DNA from 2 places in the Shewanella sp. Koi 1 genome. Region 2 is predicted to be linked to the other one. Evidence: predicted binding sites of a transcription regulator. Region 2 holds the regulator's gene; the other holds the start of a gene.
What was found. The regulator LexA, encoded in region 2, represses DNA repair genes until DNA is damaged. The targets are predictions, from matches to a motif close to TACTGTATNNNNATACAGTA.

Region 1: the regulator LexA is predicted to act here: its motif matches at 3,254-3,273, upstream of dinG (ATP-dependent DNA helicase DinG).

What each region holds. Positions count from the first base shown of each region.
Region 1 is NZ_JBREJM010000001.1:1,787,125-1,793,086, reverse strand. It holds gene ACUZ8J_RS07855 (porin) at 1-502, opposite strand, end outside; gene ACUZ8J_RS07850 (DNA polymerase II) at 724-3,156, opposite strand; gene dinG (ATP-dependent DNA helicase DinG) at 3,297-5,369, shown strand; gene ACUZ8J_RS07840 (sulfite exporter TauE/SafE family protein) at 5,379-5,962, shown strand, end outside.
Region 2 is NZ_JBREJM010000001.1:4,673,788-4,679,749, reverse strand. It holds gene ctaD (cytochrome c oxidase subunit I) at 1-129, opposite strand, end outside; gene coxB (cytochrome c oxidase subunit II) at 139-1,680, opposite strand; gene ACUZ8J_RS20550 (cell division inhibitor SulA) at 2,088-2,600, opposite strand; gene lexA (transcriptional repressor LexA) at 2,597-3,217, opposite strand; gene plsB (glycerol-3-phosphate 1-O-acyltransferase PlsB) at 3,379-5,802, shown strand; gene mtr (tryptophan permease) at 5,802-5,962, shown strand, end outside.

The sequences.
Region 1 (5,962 bases), 2.9 Mb from region 2:
CAATCTTATCACCACGACCAACACCGTTTACCGCACCGTCATCTTTGTTGAAGGTGTAAACACCCGCAGCGTTACCATCCCATACGAAACCGTAGTTGGTGTTGTAAACCACGTCATACCAAGCACCCCATTGCTTACCAATAGTGATAGTGCCGTATTCATCATGGCTAATGCCTGCGTAACCTAAACGGTTGTAGAAAAACTCATTTTGCACTGATTCGAAGCGGTTGTTATAGACAATATCGCTGTTGCCGACAGGGTTCACACCCCATTCCAATTTGGCAAAGGCGTTCCAACCGTGTGTTAACTCACGGCTGAAACCAAAATTAATTCGAGAAGCACCATTAACAACCTCAGTTTCACCTTGAGTGTTGATTACGCGCGCATCAATAAAGCCACCGATTTCTACCGCATTTTTATTGTCTTTGTAGATTTCGATTGCAGATACCGTTGGGGCGAGAAAGAGTGCTGCTAGCGCAGTAGCTACTAACGTTTTGTTCATTTGGTGCTTAACCTTTTCGTCTATAGTTTTATCAACGTCATTCCGTTGTTATATTTCCTTACAATTTCCCACCGAGAGTAGCAAACTTTCATCAAACTCTCCAAGCGAAACCGAAGGAATATCTAGATAAACATCACAAAAACGTCGCGCTTAACCTCTACAAAACAGCTTAAATCACTACAAACAACCGCAAATAAAACATAAAAAACACAATGAAAACACTAAATTAACAATAGCTGATTCGACGTAATGCTGGTGTAATTTAGTTTCATTATTGAAAAAACAGGCTCTGCAATAGGGCCTATTTGCTTATCTATGTAGTACTGATAATCAATTGTAGACGATCTATGCGAAACAGGTTCAGGACCGTTTACAGTAATTACATAATCAATCTGCGCCCCTCGCTTGCCAAAGGATGACTTTCCTGTTAGCTCACAAAGCTGTCGCGCGACTTTCACATGGGGAGAAGACTTAGCCGTGTATTCTTCTAAATTACGGCGCATACGCTTACTAAACACTAACTCATCATCGCGCTTGCCCGCTTGAAGTTCGCCGATAACATCAGCCAAATAACCACTAATATCCCGTTGGTTAAACATGCGTTCATAGAGTTCTGCCTGCACCTTCCGGGCTAAGGGACTCCAATCGCTACGAACCTGCTCCATTCCCTTAAAAGTGATTTCTAACGCTCCGCTATGGTTACGCCACGCTCCAACATAGCGCTTCTTACTCCCCTCTTCCGAGCCGCGCAGGGTCGGCATAAAAAACTGTTCGTAGTGGCGCTCAAACTGTAGCTCAAGGAAGCTTTCTAGCTGAAACTCCTTTACGATTTTACTCTGCCATTGCTGATTAATTCGCGCGGCAATCTGCTTACCTAAGGCATTAATATCACTGAGATCGGGTTCTGGGCCTAAATAGACGAAGGTAGAGTCAGTATCTCCATAAATGACTTGGTAGCCCATCTCCTCAATCCACGCGCGGGTTTGTTTCATAATTTGATGACCGCGCATGGTGATGGAGCTTGCCAGTTTCGCATCATGGAACACACAGCCTTGGGAGCCTAAAACCCCATATAGCGAATTCATAATGATTTTAATCGCTTGCGATAAAGGCGCATTCGCCTCCCGCTTAGCTTTTTCACGTTGCTCTGAGAGATTTTGGATGAGTTTGGGCAGGATCGGTTGGTGCCGACTAAACCGCGCGCCCAAAAAACCCGGAACAGTTTCAGGCTTATCTAATGCAGATCCGTTCTCATTATCTAAACCTTCAATCAACCCCTTAGGATCAATCAAAAAAGTTCGGATAATCGATGGGTAAAGGCTTTTAAAGTCAAACACTAAAATATGCTGATAAAAACCAGGGACAGAATCCATCACATAACCGCCAGGGCTTTCTATCCCTTGGCTAGCAGGCTCTGCGGGCGCGACGAAACCCGCTCTATGTAAATGCGGTAGATACAAGTGGTTGAATGCGGCGACTGAGGCGCCTACGCGCCCCAGTTCTAACCCCGTTAACTCGGCGCGAGCGAGGGCAAAATCCCACAATTGCGTATGTTCAAAGATATCCCACACTAAGCGACTATCGGTCAGATTATAATGTGCAAGCCCTTGTTTATTTTCGGCAAATAGCGCATCAATCTCTTGCGCTCGATTTTCTACATCATGAATCGCTTTGCCTTCACCTAGTAGCGCTTGGGCGACAAACTCCAAGGAGAAGCGCTCGAATTGATAAAAGGCCGCCTTTAACCAATCAATACCATCGAGCACCACTCGCCCCGGTAAACTTAAGGTTTCTGGCCGAAATTTATTCTCGACCTTCCACTCAAGGAGCGCGCCACCACGCCCAATGCGTAACGGAATGCGATGCAACATGGCACGCCGATATAACAGCGCTAAGTCAAAGGTCACCACCGACCAACCAATGATCACATCGGGATCAAACTCAGTAAACCAAGCGATGAGACTATGGATAAGCGCTGCCTCATCGTTCACCCATTCGATATAGATTGCAGCATCATGCTGCGGCTCGCCCACCATAATGACTTTTTCATAGGGCTGAGATTGCACATCGCGTCCATAAAGGGCCACGGAATAGAGTAAACCATCAAAACTGCATTCAAAATCGAGGGAGATAGAGCGCAGTTTAATTGCTGGCTGCGACGCAACCGCTTTGGCGCGTATGGCGCTAAAAACAGGCAACTGTCCATCTATGCCAGCTTTGCTGACAAAATGCCCTAAAAATGCCACATCGAGCGCCACAAAACGCTCGATTAAAAAACGCTGCTCGGGACGGATATCCGCCTCAAATAAGGGAATCCCCGCATCCGTCGCTATCCGCTGCAAGTGACGAAACACACTACTCGATGGAGCATATATTGCCGCCACGGATTGTCTTTTAAAGCTTTTAAGCGTAAGCGGTACAAAGCGCAGCGCCAGCCCCGGCGTTTGTAACTGCAATGCCACCATATCGCTTTGATGACAAAAACAAATGTACTCAGAGTCAGGTAACTCCACCAGCACAGGGCCTGAAACGGTGGCGAGATAATACTGCAGCACAAGCGTTGCACCGCGCGTAATAGCATGGCGCGTCAGGACGCGTCCCTGTACACTCACGGGCGCAGCCGTGTCATGTGTCAGACTCTCGGGGGGATTCAACTGCGGTTTCACTCTAAGGCTCTCGCTGCTTATTGATTCTCGGGATACAGAATAAAATTGCCATAAAATAGCAGAAAAGTTTCTTAGGCTATGCAATCACTGTTATTATGTACAGCATTAATTCGATAAAGTAGTGCCGCATGTTACCTGACAACGTAAAAAACCAGATCCGCGCTATCTATAAAGATATTGCCGCCTCTTTGCCTAATTTTAGGCCACGCCGCGAGCAAAATTTTATGGTGGCAGAAATCTCTAAGACCCTAGCTGGCGACTATGACAAAGATAGACGCATCATAGTGGTCGAAGCGGGTACGGGGATTGGTAAATCATTGTCTTATATTTTGGGCACGATCCCGCTTGCACTCGCGAGTAAGAAAAAAGTCTGTATCGCTACGGCAACCGTGGCGCTGCAGGAGCAGTTACTGCACAAAGACTTACCGTTTTTTCTCGAACAATCAGGACTAAACTTTCGCTTCGGTCTGGTAAAAGGGCGCCAGCGTTATGTCTGTTTATCCAAGCTTGCGATGCTAATAGGCGATGATAACAGTACCCAAATGGCCATGTGGCAAACAAAGCCGGATAACAGCCAAATTGCCATGCTGCAGGAGCTACTCAGCGACTTTAATGAAGGCCGCTGGAACGGTGAAATCGATACGCTATCGACACCGATACCAGACCATCTCTGGCAGCAAATCGCCTGCGATAAACATAGTTGTCATCGGCAACTCGCCAGTCATCGAAATTGCCCGTTTCACAAGGCCCGCGAGGACGTGGATACCTGGGATGTACTGATCGCCAACCACAGTTTGCTGTTTGCAGACTTAGAGCTCGGTGGCGGGGTGATTTTACCCGATCCCGAAGACGTATTTTACGTCATTGACGAAGCCCATCACTTACCTATCGTTGCCCGGGACTTTTCTAGCGCACAGGCAACACTTAGGGGCGCCGCCGACTGGCTCGAAAAAGTCGGGAAGACCAGTGCAAAGTTACAAAATCAGATAAAGAGCAACAATATTATCGCCCCAGCGCAGGCGATGCAGGATCATATCGGTGACTTAATCGCTCAGCTCAATCAAGTCGCCCACTTTTGTGACACTCAAACCAAACAGTTTGCCAATCCCGAGAGCCGCTATCGGTTCGAACACGGTAAATTGCCCGATGCACTAAAAATCCCAGCCGAAAATCTCGCGGCCACCTCTAATCTTGCCCTCAAGCAATTTAACAAGATGCAATTATTGCTGGCCGAGGCGATAAAAGATGGCGACATTCCTAAGCATCAAGCAGAAGCGCTACAGGCCGAAATGGGCTTTATGTTGCAGCGACTCGAAAACCTGCAAAAGCTCTGGAAAATGATGGCAAAGGAAGATTCCACTAAAGGCGCGCCCCTCGCCCGCTGGATTGAATTACTCACGGGCAAACAGGTCGATTACCTGTTTAGCGCCTCGCCGATTGAAGTTGGGTTTATGCTCGAGTCTATGCTGTGGCAAAAGGCGGCTGGCGTCGTATTATGCAGCGCAACGCTGCGGGCGCTGAATAACTTCGACCATTTCGCCCATCAGGTGGGATTATCGGTAAAGGACGGCAGTCGTTATCTCGCCCTGCAATCCCCCTTCGATTATCCGAATAACGCCACGCTCTACTTACCTAAGATGAAAACCGAGCCGACGGATGATGCCTATACCGCTGAGCTTGCCGAACACATTTTGGAACTGATTGAAGGCGAAATGGCCACCTTAGTGTTGTTTGCTTCTTACTGGCAAATGGAGAAAGTGACCGAGCTGCTCGAGGGCAAGCTCACGCAGGAAATTCTTATTCAAGGTAATGCACCGCGCCAGCAATTACTTGAGACCCACAAAGCCAAGTGCGACAAAGGTGAACCGAGTATCTTGTTCGGTACCGGCAGTTTTTCTGAAGGCCTAGACTTACCCGGGGATTACCTCACCAACCTCATTGTGACTAAACTGCCCTTTGCCGTGCCAACCTCACCCGTCGAGCAAGCCCATGCCGAGTATGTGAAAATAAAGGGCGGAAATCCGTTTCTGCAACTTACCATTCCAGATGCATCGCGAAAGCTTATCCAAAGTTGTGGTAGATTACTGCGTAAAGAGCAGGATTATGGCCGAGTCACTATCCTAGATAGACGATTAGTGACTAAACGTTACGGCAAATCCTTGCTAGACGCACTGCCCCCCTTTAGACGAGTCATTGAGTAGGATTAAGATTTGGAGTTGTTACTCGAGCCCAGCAACTGGGCCCTGTTGGCTGTCATTGGCTTAATTGCAGGTTTTATCGATGCCGTGGTCGGTGGTGGAGGCCTGCTCTCTATTCCAGCCCTGCTCACCCTCGGGATCCCACCCCACACCGCCTTAGGTACCAATAAATTTGCCGCCAGTTTTGGCTCGTCCATGGCGGCTTGGACCTATTATCGCCAACATCTGCTCAGACCCAGTTTTTGGTATATGGCGTTTATCGCCACCTTTATTGGCGCGGTACTCGGCAGTGTGTTGGTGTACCTGTTAAATGCTCAGTGGCTCGAAAAAGCCTTGCCACTGCTCATTATTGGCATCGCGATTTACAGCTTGCTTAGCCCAAATGCTATCTCGGATACCGATTGTCAGGCACCAACAAAAGCCCAACCTAAACTAAAACAAAGCCTACAAGGTTTATTATTAGGCATATACGATGGTTTTGCAGGCCCCGGCATTGGTGCCTTTTGGACCGTGAGTTCAGGTTCATTATATCAATTACCTCTTTTACACAGTTGTGCACTCGCGAGAGCGATGACCTTTACTAGCAACTTGACGGC
Region 2 (5,962 bases):
ACTAAACCATAGGTACAGGGTGCCAATGTCCTTGTGGTTAGTGGTGAGTAACCAGCGCATGATGCCTTTAGGTGCACCGTGATGGTGTTCATCATGGGCGGCAATTTGGTCTTGAGTCAGTGTGCTCATCTTAATCCCCTACTGTCCATGGCGAGCAATATCAGCGGGTTGCACTGTATCGCCAGTATTATTGCCCCACGCATTGCGCTCATAGGTAATGATGGCGGCAAGCTGTTGTGGCGTGAGTTGTGTGCCAAATGCCTGCATCGCCGTGCCCGGTTTACCGTGCATCACAATGTCGATGTGATTGGCGACCGGACCCGTTGCGATAGCGCTGCCAGCAAGGGCGGGGAAGGCGGGAGGCATACCGGCACCCGTTAGCTGGTGGCAGGCGGCGCAAATCGTGGCATAGGTCTTTTCCCCTTCGGCCATCAGTTCATCATGGCTAAGCGTGGGAAGACTCGCGGGGTCGACACTGGCGGCGGGTTCTGTCGCAGGCTTTGGCGCATCGGTGGTTGCTGGGGGCGGAGTCGTTGCTACTGGTTCGCTATTGGTGCCACCTGATTTATGGGCATCAACGTCTTTGGCTTGCACCGCATCCCCCGTGTTATTGCCCCACGCATTACGCTCATAGGTAATCACGGCGGCAATCTCTTGGGTCGTTAATTGTTTGCCAAAGGCTTGCATGGCCGTACCCGTTTTACCATTGAGCACGATTTCAAGATGGCCGCTCAGTGGTCCGGTCGCAATGGGGCTGCCTTTGAGGTGCGGGAATACTCCTTGTAGACCTTCACCGTTGGGTTGGTGACAGGCCGCGCAGTGACCGAGGTAAACTTGCTCACCCTGAGCCATCAGCTCTTCTTTAGTCAGTGTTTGTGATAACGCGGCTTGTGCGGCTTGCGCTGCGGCATTGGCGGCTTGTTTTTGTTCTACAACCCAAGCATCGAACTCGGCTTCGGGCAATGCCTGTACCACTATCGGCATAAAACCATGGTCTTTACCGCAAAGCTCGGCACATTGGCCACGGTAAATGCCGGGTTTGTCGATACGGGTCCACGCCTCGTTGATAAAACCTGGGTTAGCGTCTTTTTTTACCGCAAAGGCGGGCATCCACCATGAGTGGATGACATCCTCTGAGGTCATCAAGAAGCGGATTTTACGATTGATGGGTAATACTAGGGGTTTATCGACCTCGAGTAAGTAGTGCTCTCCCTTGGCTTCACTACCTTCGATTTGAGGTCTTGGAGTTGCGAGAATACTGTAAAAATCAATATCTTGATCGAAGTAGCTATAATGCCATTTCCATTGAGAACCTGTGACTTTTACCGTGAGATCGGCATTGCTGGGATCTTCCATGGCAATCAGAGTTTTCGTGGCGGGAATCGCCATTAAGATCAGAATGACAAAAGGAATAATCGTCCACGCGATTTCGACTTTTGTGCTCTCATGGAAGTGAGACGCGACCGCGCCCTTAGATTTTCTGTGGTTGATCATGGCATAAATCATCACGCCAAAAACCACTAGGCCTATCGCGCAGCAGATATACAGAATCGTCATGTGTAAGTGATAAACCTTGCCACTGATTTCTGTTACGCCGGGGGTCATGTTGAACCGCATGTCCGCTGCGGCCAACGGTGGGGCGAATAGCACCACGAGTAAACAATACAACCATTGCTTCACAAGACTTCTCCTCTGCCAATTGCGAATAGCAACCACAAAGAAGAGCAACACAGTAAGTCTCAACTCTATGCAAACTCTTCAGTTCCCAAAAAAGCTTCTCTGACTTCAACGTGCGTTGGCGGCTTACTTTTGATTAAGTATTGTTACTGCTGGTATTAGCCACACTGGCACATACTGCTGAATAAACCCATTATTCTCGATTTTTGTGTGCAAGAGATATTCGATAAATCGTCGATATTTTTTGCCTAAATGGGCGATATATTATGCTCGCCTGAATCAAACATACTTGCTGTTTAAAAATTGATCAAGATCACTTCTTTTTCTAATTGTCTGAAAAATTGCCAAAAAAAAAGCCCCACATTCACAGGTGAGGCGGCTTTCAAGGCTAAATACGCAGTGCAAAAATTTTAATGAACAGAGCTAAAAAAACTACCTTGGGCAAAGTGAGCAGGTTGCTTGAGTGTCGCGTCCGTAGGTGAGTGATTTACGACATCTTCTAGCACGATTCCCATGGCGCGGGCGCTCTTGGCCACAATTTGCAAACGACGATTGTCGCGGGCATCGAGTGAGTGGATCCAAGTAATTACTGCGCTGGAAGTGCCGCTAGTTAAGGCTTTTTCCATGGCCCACAGGGTTTCCACTTCATCTTTCGCATGGACTAAGAGTACGCGATCCATACGCACGCCGGCGCTGGCCAGTAACTGCTTGTAGCCAATACTGGGTGGGTTGATGAGCACGACCCAGCGGCCTTGTTGGCTCAATTGTGCCAATTGTTTGCTAAGTTGCATTAGCTCTTGGCGCCCTTGGCTCTCGGTGGGCATAGTGATGATAGGCGTATGCTGCCAGTCTGTATCGGTTTCGCGTACCGCATCGAGCCATAAACCGGGGTGACGCGGGGCATTACCTAGTAGTTTGTTCATAGCCAATCTCCATTGCGGATCACCCCTACGGCGAGCCCTTCAATTGTTAGACTTTGGAAACTTAAATCGACTTTAATCGGGGAGTAATCTTCATTTTCAGCATGTAGATAAACGAGATTCCCTTTCTTTTCAAAGCGTTTAACTGTTACATCATCGTCAACGCGAGCAACAACTACTTGGCCATTGCGCGCTTGCTGTACCTTATGAACGGCGAGCAGATCCCCTTCGAGGATACCGATGTTCTTCATACTGTCGCCTCTGACGCGCAGCAAGAAATCAGCGGCTGGGTGGAACATGCTGGGGTCGACTTGGTAATACTGTTCGACATGCTCTTGGGCGAGGATAGGTTCGCCCGCAGCCACTTGACCAATCAGTGGTAAGCCAGATTCGCTGTTATCTTCTTCCTCAACTGGGAGGCGGATCCCGCGGGAAGTGCCAGGCATGATCTCGATGCAGCCTTTTTTTGCCAATGCCTTAAGGTGTTCCTCGGCGGCATTTGCACTTTTAAAACCCAAACGGGTGGCGATTTCGGCCCGGGTGGGTGGCATGCCAGTCTCGGCAATATTACGTTTAATCAGCTCTAAAATTTCGGCTTGGCGTGGCGTCAACGGTCTCATGTTCTTTCCTGTTTTTCTATACAGTTACTGTTAGTATATACAGTATTGTTCGTAGTGCAAGTATTAACCACTTTTTAACGCGATTGGAGAGTATTAGCGAATATTCCCTAGAATCTGGTATTCTATGGGGCTAATGAACGTACTTACATTGCATAAGAATAATGCCTAAACAAGACTCTCTTTGGTTGAAATCATTACGCTGGATCCAAAAACACTTAGTGCACACTATTGTTGTGCCGCAGGATCCCTTTGCCGATCTGAATCTGGACGCGTCCAGACCGCTTGCTTATGTAATGAAAACAGAATCCCTGAGTGATATTGCTGCGTTAAGCGAAATCACCACTAAGCTGGGTTTGCCAAGCCCCTACGAGCCGCTCGTGGTCAATGGTGTTGTCGCGCCCCGCGTCGTTTGCCTCGAAGGCCGTAAGCCTTTGTTTGGCGAGCGTGCCAGTAATGAGCCATTTCTCGAATGTTTTATGCGCCTGTTGGCCGTCCATAAGGAAAAGCCAGAGTTAGATATTCAGCTGGTGCCTGTGAGTCTGTATTGGGGCCGTACTCCGGGTAAAGAAGACGACACCATGAAGGCGGCTGTGCTTGAGCGCGAGAACCCAACTTGGTTACGTAAGTGCTTGATGATCTTATTTTTAGGTCGTCACAACTTTGTGCAGTTTTCTAATGCGGTATCGCTGCGTTACATGGCCGACGAACACGGCACCGATATGGGGATTGCCCATAAACTGGCGCGGGTGGCTAGAGTACATTTCCGCCGCCAACGCAAAGTGATGACAGGGCCTGTGCTGCCTAATCGTCAGGCAATGTTCCACTCCCTGCTGAAATCCGAATCCTTACGCAAGGCGATTCAGGAAGAAGCGGCGAGTAAGAAGATTTCCGAAACCCAAGCCCGTGAAACAGCAATTGAATATCTTGATGAAATTGCAGCAAATTATTCCGACAGCCTAGTGCGTATTGCAGAGCGTTTCCTAACTTGGTTATGGAACAAGCTCTACAGCGGTATCAACATCAAAGGTGCTGAACAAATCCGCCAGCTGCACCATGATGGTCACGAGATTGTTTATGTACCTTGCCATCGCAGCCATATGGATTACCTGCTGTTATCCTACATTCTGTATTACCAAGGCATGGTGCCACCGCATATTGCGGCGGGGATTAACCTAAACTTCTGGCCTGCGGGGCCGCTATTCCGCCGTGGCGGCGCTTTCTTTATTCGCCGTAGTTTTAACGGCAATAAACTCTATACGGCAGTGTTCCGTGAATACCTCGATCAGCTGTTTGCTAAGGGATATTCGGTTGAGTATTTCTCTGAGGGAGGCCGTTCTCGCACCGGTCGTCTATTGGCGCCGAAAACGGGCATGATCGCCATGACGATCAACAGTGTGCTGCGTGGTATCGAACGCCCTGTCACCTTAGTGCCTGTGTATTTAGGCTACGATCACGTGATGGAAGTGGCGACTTACCACAAAGAGCTGAGCGGTAAGAAAAAGCAGAAAGAATCTGTATGGCAAGTCTTTGGTGCTATTCGTAAATTAGGTAATTTTGGCCAAGGTTATGTCAACTTTGGTGAGCCGATTACACTGCAAAACTTCTTGAATGAAACGGCGCCTAACTGGCGCACTGAAGTGGCCGACGATCCCGAGCAAAAACCGACTTGGTTAACCCCTGCGGTGAACGTGTTAGCAAATCGTGTGATGACCCGCATTAACGATGCTGCCGCCGCCAGTTCAATCACCTTGACCAGCTTAGTGCTGTTGGCGTCGGAGCAAAATGCCCTAGAGCGTTGCTTGCTCGAGCGTCAGTTAGATTTGTACCTGACGCTGCTTAAGCGTGTGCCTTACACTTCGTTTACGTCGGTGGCCGAAGGTGATGGCAAGCACTTAGTGCAGCAAGGTTTAGAGCTGAATAAGTTCTCCATCAATGCCGATCCTCTGGGTGAGATAGTATCTATTGACGCGAATCAAGCGATTTCAATGACTTACTATCGTAATAATATCATCCACTTGTTTATCATTCCGTCGTTGATTGCTAGCTGCTTAACCAACAATAAGCAGATTTCACGAGCCCATATCCTAGGGATTGTGAGTGACTTCTATCCGCTACTGAAGGCGGAGTTATTCATGGGTATCAAGGACCTCCCAAGTTATGTGAATCAAGTGCTGGATCTGTTTATTGAGCAGGGGCTTGTGCAGGAAAGCGATACGCTGTCGGTGGTGACCGAGCACACCAGTCAAATGTTGTTGCTGGCCGGAAGCGTTAGCGAAACCTTGCAACGTTATGCGATTATCTTCAATCTGCTGGCCCACAGACCTAAGATGGAGCGTTCGGAGCTGGAGTCTGAAAGCCATCTACTAGCCCAACGTTTAGGGGCGCTGCATGGAATTACCGCACCAGAATTCTACGACAAGAAACTCTATAACACCTTGAGTGTTAAGCTTAAAGAGTTGGGTTATTTCTCCGAGAAGGAAGATAAATCCGACGTTGAGCGCATTCGCGATCAAGCCAATAGCTTACTCAGAGCCTCAGTGAGACAAACCATAGTTGCGAGCGTGACCGCGGAGCATATCGTTTAATGGCTAACCATATGAATGCGGCGAAGAATAAGCCGGTGGGTAAGTCTTTGCTCGGTGGTGCCATGATTATTGCCGGTACCACAGTCGGGGCGGGGATGTTTTCTTTGCCCGTTGTGGGCGCTGGCATGTGGTTTGGCTACTCGGTACTGATGTTACTCGG